2 linked regions of the Bdellovibrio bacteriovorus genome follow. The protein of the gene in region 1 binds, or shares a complex with, the protein of each later gene. Links are inferred from orthologs where the notes say so. Each region holds a gene or a part of one and is shown on either strand. Other genes may lie near its edges.

Region 1 (4,044 bases):
GCCCTTCGGGATTCCTATTTCGACGCAAAGCTCGAATTCAGCCGCGGTCAGTGCAAAGAGGCTTTTGCCGCCATGAGCCCTGTTGCCAAATATCTGAATAATAAGCAGGACGATGAAATTTTTAAGGCCTGTCTATTAACCCAAAGAAAAACCAAATGAGTCTCAAAATAGGGCTCATCTTTAGTCCGGCTGGACCGATAAGAAGTCCAGGTAAGAAATCAAAGGCCTTGAAAGGGGCCGAGAAGGAGAAAACATGAAACTCAACTACACCTTTAAGCATCTGGATCACTCCGATTCCCTGGAAAAGTACACCGAAGAAAGAATGTCCGAGGTGGGACGTTTCCTGCTTAAAGAAGGTTACGGCAACGTGTATTTCAGTAAGGTTAAAAATGAATTCTGTGTTGAGATCTCTGTGAACACTCGCGAGAAGTATTTTAAGGCCACGGCATATGGCCCGGATATTTATGGTGCGGTGGACGCATGTGCCGAAAAAATGGAGAAACAGTTCCTTAAGACAAACAAACAATATAAAGACCACAAAAAACCGGAACTTACGAAAGGCGCACGTCAAGACACGTTTGCACGCTGGAAGAAGGCGGCGTGATTTAGGTGCAAATTTTCTGATCCGCGATTATACTAAGGAGGTGGAATTATCCACCTCTTGTATTTTTGGAATGTTACTTGGAACAGGAAGAACAGATTCTTTGGGGGACCACCCTCTTTTCCCTGGATGTAAAAGAAGACAAACATGTTCGTCATTATAAATGGCGCCTGCTGGTTCTGATCACCCTTTTGACCGGTCTGCTGATGTGGACCTACAGCTTCATCTCTTTATTTTTCGTGGAAAATCCGACCTTGGCTCAAATCGGTTTTGCCTGTTCAATCATGCATGCCTTTTCTCCGCTGATTTACCGCTGGAGCCGTTCGATGTCCCTGGCAGCCTATTCCATGGTGACCTCGGGGATGATCTTTCAGTTTTCATTTTCCTATTTCACCGGGGGCTTTTTCTCTCCGACGCTGATCTGGTTTGCGGTGCTGCCGCTGATCGTGGGTTTGTTGACCAGCCGGGCACATGCAATCCTGTGGACCTTCCTGTCGGTTGGGGCCTATCTGCTGATGTTCCTGCTTCAAAGCAAGGGGCTGGTGCCGGAATCCTCTATCAGTGAGCTGGGGCGGACTCTGGCTCAGTTCATGATTGGCCTGGGGCTGATTGGCCTGGTTGGAGGCTTTACAGTGTTTTTCCTGGAGCTTGCCTATTTTTACCACCACAAACCCAAGGACTCTTGACCCCTCCGGGTGCTTTTGATAGTTTGGCCGCTCGCTAAATTCCAGCTCAATTCTGACTGTTTTTTAGGATGGTCCCGGTGGGGGCCGAGCTCATTAACACCATTCCCTAATGAGGAACGAACGCAGTGAAAAACTACCTGTTTACGAGTGAATCTGTTTCCGAAGGTCACCCCGACAAAATGGCCGATCAAATCTCTGACGGTATTCTGGATGCCATCCTGGCACAGGATCCGAAGGGCCGTGTTGCCTGTGAAACCCTGCTGACGACCGGCTTGGTGGTTGTTGGTGGCGAGATCACAACTTCTGCAAAAGTTAATTTCTCTGAAGTAGCCCGTGAAGTTGTAAAACGCATTGGTTACGATCACTCTGACAAGGGCTTCGACTACAAAACTTGCGGCGTGATGATTGCCGTGGGCCAGCAGTCCCCTGATATCGCCGTGGGCGTTAAAGAAACTCTTTCCGACGATCAGGGCGCGGGCGACCAGGGTCTGATGTTCGGTTATGCAGTCAATGAAACTCCAGAGCTGATGCCTTTGAGCATCGCAATGTCTCACAAACTGGTGAAAGACCTTGCCGCTCTTCGCAAAGCCAATAAAGTGGACTGGTTGCGCCCGGATGCCAAATCCCAAGTGACAGTTCAGTACGAAAACGGCATCGCAAAACGCATTGATGCGGTGGTTATCTCCACTCAGCACGCAGACAGCGTTTCCAATGCTACGATCAAAGAATTCATCACGGAAGAACTGATCAAAAAATCCATCCCGGGCAACTGGATCGATGCAAAAACCAAATTCTTCATCAATCCAACGGGCCGTTTCGTAACGGGTGGTCCAATGGGTGACGCGGGTTTGACCGGCCGTAAAATCATCGTGGACACTTACGGTGGTCACGGTGCTCACGGTGGTGGCGCGTTCTCTGGTAAAGATCCTTCCAAAGTGGATCGCTCTGCTGCTTACGCATCACGTCATATCGCTAAGAACATCGTGGGTGCGGGCCTTGCGGAACGCTGCCTGGTTCAGGTGGCTTACGCGATCGGTGTGGCTGAGCCTGTCAGCATCACCGTAAATGACTATGGCACTAGCAAAGTAGGCCCTGAAGTGCTTGAAAAAGCAGTTCGCCAGGTCTTCGATTTGCGCCCAGCTCGCATTACGAAGGATTTGGACCTGCTAAGACCGATTTACAGCCAGACAGCGGCTTACGGCCACTTTGGTCGTAACGAAGAGTCCTTCACTTGGGAGCGCCTGAACAAGGTCGACCAACTGAAAGACGCTGTAAAGACTTTGGCTTAAATTTTAATAAAACCTTAATCATTGCGCCGAGTTGTCACTAGCAACTCGGCGCTTCTTATTTATACTACCGCCCATGGATCCTAAATACATACGCAATTTCTCTATCATCGCTCACATCGACCACGGCAAATCTACTTTGGCTGACGGTCTTCTTTCTGCCACCGGCTCTTTGTCGGATCGTGAGAAAAAGGATCAGTTCCTGGACAACATGGAACTTGAGCGCGAACGCGGCATCACCATCAAAGCCCAAACCGTCTGTCTGGATTTCAAATCCAAAGACGGCAACATGTATCAGATCAACTTGATCGATACACCGGGGCACGTGGACTTCTCTTACGAAGTGTCCCGTTCTTTGGCTGCTTGTGAAGGTGCGATCCTGGTGGTCGACGCCGCTCAAGGGGTGGAAGCACAAACTCTGGCGAACGTTTATCTGGCGCTGGAAAATAATCTTGAGATCATTCCTGTTCTGAACAAGATCGATCTTCCTTCCGCAGATCCGGAAGGTGTTGCGAAGCAGATCGAAGACACTGTGGGCCTGGACTGCACAGGGATCATTCATGCTTCCGCGAAAGAAAAAATCGGTATCACCGACATTCTTGAAGCGATCGTTGAAAAAGTTCCGCCACCAAAGGCGGATCGCAGCCTGACGCCAAGAGCTCTGATTTTCGACTCTTGGTTTGATGCTTATCAGGGCGTTGTCGTCCTGGTTCGTATGGTCGATGGCGTGATCAAAAAAGGCGACAAGATCAAGTTCATGGCGACAGACCGTGACTATGAAGTCCTGCGTATGGGGAAATACAAACCATTCCCGGCAATGCAGGAAGTGCTTGAAGCGGGTGAAGTGGGCTTTATCGTCTGCGGCATCAAAGACATCCGTGACGTGCAGGTGGGTGACACCGTAACGGCAGCAAAACATCCGGCGACAGAGCCTCTGGCCGGCTTCCAGCGTATCAAGCCGATGGTATTTGCCGGTATCTTCCCGGTTGTGGCTTCTGAATACGAAAACCTGAAGGACGCTTTGGACAAACTTTGTCTGAATGACTCGTCTTTGACGTTTGAGGTGGAAAAATCCGCGGCGCTTGGTTTCGGATACCGTTGCGGTTTCCTGGGGCTGTTGCACATGGAAATCGTTCAAGAGCGTCTTGAGCGTGAATTCAATCTGGATCTGATCACCACGGCGCCGACGGTTGTATACCGTATTACCAAAACGGACGGCACCGAAATGATGCTGGAAAATCCATCCGGCATGCCAGTGGACACCCAGATCGCCAAATTTGAAGAGCCTTACGTCAAGGTGACCCTGCACACTCCGACCGACTATATCGGCGGCATTTTGAAACTGTGCGAGGACAAACGCGGTATCCAGTTGAAAATGGAATACGTCACCGACAAAAAAGTCATCATTGAGTACAAGCTGCCAATGAATGAGATGGTGATGGACTTCTATGATCGTTTGAAATCCATCTCC
Region 2 (4,105 bases), 730 kb from region 1 along the record:
TGTATTATGGGGACTTGGAATTATCGGACGTCTGCTGGAGGACTCATGCGCCTTATTAAATATCTGCCCCTTATCGCCTTTTGGAGCCTGACGACTTTCACTATGAAAGCGGGCGCCGAAGTAAAGAGCTATCGGGAGTGGAAAACCGAAAGAGTTCAACAGGCTCAGGTCAAAGTCACAACTTTGAAGTCCCAGATCGATGCCCGCAAAGGCATCCGCCTGGCTGCGGGCGGAACGGACCCCAACATGGCTCACCGCGCGGGTTTGGAGGCGGTGGCTTCTCAGGATATCTCTGTGGAAAAGCTGGAACGCGAACTTCGTGAGGAAATCTATGACCTTGAGGTCGCTAAAGACCTTTCCGTGACGGACTATTTCGTGGGTTATCTTACGAAGGTTCAGGATAAAAAGACCGCCTTCAACGAAGTGGCCGGCAAACTGTCCCCGGAAGAGGTGGCGGAGCTGATGACGGCCTATGCGAACTCTGTGTTCGGGGCGCATTCTTCGGACCTTCCGGCCAGTGCGAATAACTTCGGAAAAGACGGCGTTAAATAAGCCCTCGAAAATTCTAAATAAGTCTTAATCTTTATTCGGCGCGCCAAAGCGTTTCATTCAGGAAAATTGGGCGCCCGACCTTGACTCTTTCCACAGCCGATTCATATTAGCTTCCGTATAGAAATTCTATAAAAACGAGTTTTAAACGGAGGCTCACAATGGCTAAGAACGAAATTGGCGTTCGCCCACTTCATGACAGAATTCTAGTTCGCAGAATGGCGGAAGAAGAAAAAACCGCTGGCGGTCTTTTCATTCCTGACACTGCAAAAGAAAAACCACAAAAAGGCGAAATCATCGCGACTGGTAAAGGCGGTAAAGGCCGCGTAACTGAAGATGGCAAGATCCTTCCATTGGAAGTTAAAGTTGGCGATAAAGTTCTTTTCGGAAAATACGCAGGAACTGAATTGAAACTGGATGGCGCAGAATACCTGATGATGCGCGAAGAAGACATCCTGGGCGTATTCAACTAATTCTTTTTATCAATAAGTAAACGGAGAAAATCATGAGTAAAGTAATCACATTCTCAGAAGACGCTCGTACACACATCCTTAAAGGTGTGAACACTCTGGCGAACGCAGTAAAAGTAACTTTGGGCCCTAAAGGCCGCAACGTTGTTATCGACAAATCTTTCGGTTCCCCACTGATCACTAAAGACGGTGTGACTGTTGCGAAAGAAATCGAACTTGAAAACAAATTCGAAAACATGGGCGCTCAGATGGTTAAGGAAGTTGCTTCCAAAACCAATGACGAAGCTGGTGACGGTACAACAACTGCAACAGTGTTGGCTCAAGCTATCTACCGTGAAGGCGCGAAACTTGTTTCCGCGGGCCACAACCCAATGTCCATCAAACGTGGTATCGACAAAGCAGTAGCTATCGTTATCGACGAATTGAAAGCGATGTCCAAACCGGTAAAAGGTTCCAACGAAGTAGCTCAAGTTGGTGCTATCTCTGCAAACAATGACAAAGAAATCGGTCAGATGTTGGCAGACGCTATGGATAAAGTAGGCCGTGAAGGCGTTATCACTATCGAAGAATCCAAAACTGCAAAAACTGAAGTGACTGTAGTTGAAGGTATGCAATTCGACCGTGGTTACCTTTCTCCATACTTCGTAACCAACGCAGAAAGAATGGAAGCAGTTCTTGAGAACGCCTACGTTCTTGTTTACGACAAAAAAATCTCTTCCATGAAAGACATGATCGGTATCCTTGAAGGCGTTGCAAAACAAGGCCGTCAATTGTTGATCATCGCGGAAGATGTTGAAGGCGAAGCATTGGCAACTTTGGTTGTTAATAAATTGCGCGGCACTCTGCACATCGCTGCAGTTAAAGCTCCAGGCTTCGGTGACCGTCGTAAAGCAATGCTTGAAGACATCGCGATCCTGACTGGCGCGAAAGTGATCTCTGAAGACGTTGGTTTGAAACTTGAGGCGGCGACTGTTGCTGACCTTGGTGTTGCAAAACGCATCGTTGTAGACAAAGACAACACAACAATCATCGATGGCGCTGGCAAAAAGAACGACATCAATGGCCGTGTTGGTCAGATCAAAGCTCAGATCGAAGAAACTTCTTCTGACTATGACAAAGAAAAACTGAAAGAGCGTCTGGCTAAATTGGCTGGCGGTGTTGCAGTTATCCACGTTGGTGCTCCTTCTGAAGTTGAGATGAAAGAGAAAAAACACCGCGTAGAAGACGCTTTGAACGCGACTCGCGCTGCGGTTGAAGAAGGTATCGTTGCTGGCGGTGGTACTGCTTTGCTTCGTGCTTCCACTAAAATCGACAAATCCAAATTCTCTGAAGAAGAGCAATTCGGTGCGACGATCATCAAACGTGCTTGCGAAGAGCCAATCCGTCAAATCGCGGCTAACGCTGGTTTGGATGGCGCGATCGTTTTGGATCGTATCCTTCAGAACAAGTCCACAACTTGGGGCTTCAATGCTTACTCTGACGAATACACTGATCTGATCAAAGACGGTGTTATCGATCCAGTTAAAGTTGTTCGTTGCGCTTTGACTAACGCAGCTTCCGTTTCTTCTTTGATGCTGACTACAGAGACTATGATCGCTGAAGCACCTAAGAAAGAATCTGCAGCTCCTGCAATGCCTGGCCACGACGGTATGGGCGGCATGGGTGGCATGATGTAATCAGATTAGCCTACGGCTAATCGATTGCACCCGCCGAAGCTATCAGCGAAGGCGGGTTACTGCTAAAAACAAAAAAGCCTGGGCTCTAAACCCAGGCTTTTTTTTAGAACAGGTACTGAACCCCACCGAACAACGTCGTCATCTTGTGACTGGTGCTGGTGGCGCGGGTGGCTCCTGAGAAATCCGTGCTGTAGTTTTCAATCATCAGCTCGCCGCGGATCTTAAAGCGCGTTTTCATTTTATAATCCATAAAGAAGCTGAAGGAATTGATCTTGCTGTCAGATCCTGAACCGCTGTCCTGGGATTCGCTCATGCCGGGATTCATATAGAAATCAAAGCGTCCGCCGATATCCACCGGGATTTCCTCAGACAGGGGGAACTGACCGGCCAGGCTGATTAAGAAGCCGCTATAGTCCATGCTGGTGAAGGTGGTGGGCGTGCTGCCATCCACAGTGAACTTTGTGGTCATGTAACCCGCACCGATTTGAAGCTTCGGTCCAAAGAAGTCATTGGTCAGCAGGAAGTTGTAGCCCGCATTCACGCCGTATTGCCCCACAGACATGTTCAAAGACGAAGGGGAGCTTCCGGCCTGGTTGTTATCAATCGAAAACACAGACTGGCGCAGGTGAACGCCCATGTACCATTCCGGATTCAGCCACAGCTCACCACGCACCAAAATGTTCGGAGCGAAGTTGTTGCTGCCACTCACCGACTCTGGTGTCGTCAGGCTGGTGTTTTGGGTGTAGTTGCCAAAGCCCGCCATCAATTCCACCTTACCGAACTGCGGAGGCATTGTCGGCAGCCATTCGGTGGGCTCTTCGCCAAACGCCACGTCCTTGTCCGGGCGGGTGCTGATATCTTGCAGGACTTTTCCGGAAGGTGTGGTGACCGGGGTTGAGTATTTTACAAACTCATCCGGCATCACTTTGGAGCCGACGGTGATCACGCCCGGATCTTTTTCCATTTCGACGTAACCAAAGCTCATGAACGGTTCCACTTTGAAAAGTTTCACGCGGCCCAGAACCTCTTTTTCGGTGCTGACCATGAACTTTAGTTTTGGATGACGGTTGATCTTGATGATCTGAACCACCGATACACGGCTGTCAGGTTTAAGACCATAGTTGCTGCCCAGATTCAGGGTCACTTGCTGGCCCCGGCGGCTTAGAATAGTGGCGCGGAAAGGCATGCGGTACTTCAGGTTTTCAAACAGGCGACGAACTTCATTTTTGATCTCGGCGGTTTCAAAACCCTTGTAGTCATTCAGGGATTCCTGCAGCAGCGGCAGGCCTTCACGGCCCACAAACAGAGTCAGGGTGATGGAAATCCCACGCGGACCACGAATGATTTTCGAGGTCAGGGCCGCTTCGCTTTGCGTGGATTGCAGAACGGTTTGAACTTCGGATGGATTTT

The links. The genes of interacting proteins can lie anywhere in the genome.
Region 2: the proteins of metK (region 1) and groL are in contact, whole or in part, in a cryo-EM structure (PDB 8P4O), measured with the Escherichia coli proteins. The link is inferred for Bdellovibrio bacteriovorus from one-to-one orthologs.

What each region holds. Positions count from the first base shown.
Region 1 is NZ_CP020946.1:2,973,929-2,977,972, reverse strand. The notes cover bases 627-3,521. They hold metK (methionine adenosyltransferase), read left to right. Parts: upstream 627-1,466; coding sequence 1,467-2,576; downstream 2,577-3,521. Other genes in these bases: lepA (translation elongation factor 4), read left to right, coding at 2,650-3,521; B9G79_RS14270 (hypothetical protein), read left to right, coding at 682-1,287. Outside these bases: B9G79_RS14280 (hypothetical protein), read left to right, coding at 1-159; hpf (ribosome hibernation-promoting factor, HPF/YfiA family), read left to right, coding at 254-604; more of lepA, read left to right, coding at 3,522-4,044. UniProt on the Escherichia coli protein: Catalyzes the formation of S-adenosylmethionine (AdoMet) from methionine and ATP.
Region 2 is NZ_CP020946.1:3,706,373-3,710,477, reverse strand. Bases 419-3,374 are described here. They hold groL (chaperonin GroEL), read left to right. Parts: upstream 419-1,054; coding sequence 1,055-2,695; downstream 2,696-3,374. Other genes in these bases: B9G79_RS17760 (hypothetical protein), read right to left, coding at 2,799-3,374; groES (co-chaperone GroES), read left to right, coding at 726-1,022; B9G79_RS17775 (hypothetical protein), read left to right, coding at 419-552. Outside these bases: more of B9G79_RS17775, read left to right, coding at 46-418; more of B9G79_RS17760, read right to left, coding at 3,375-4,105.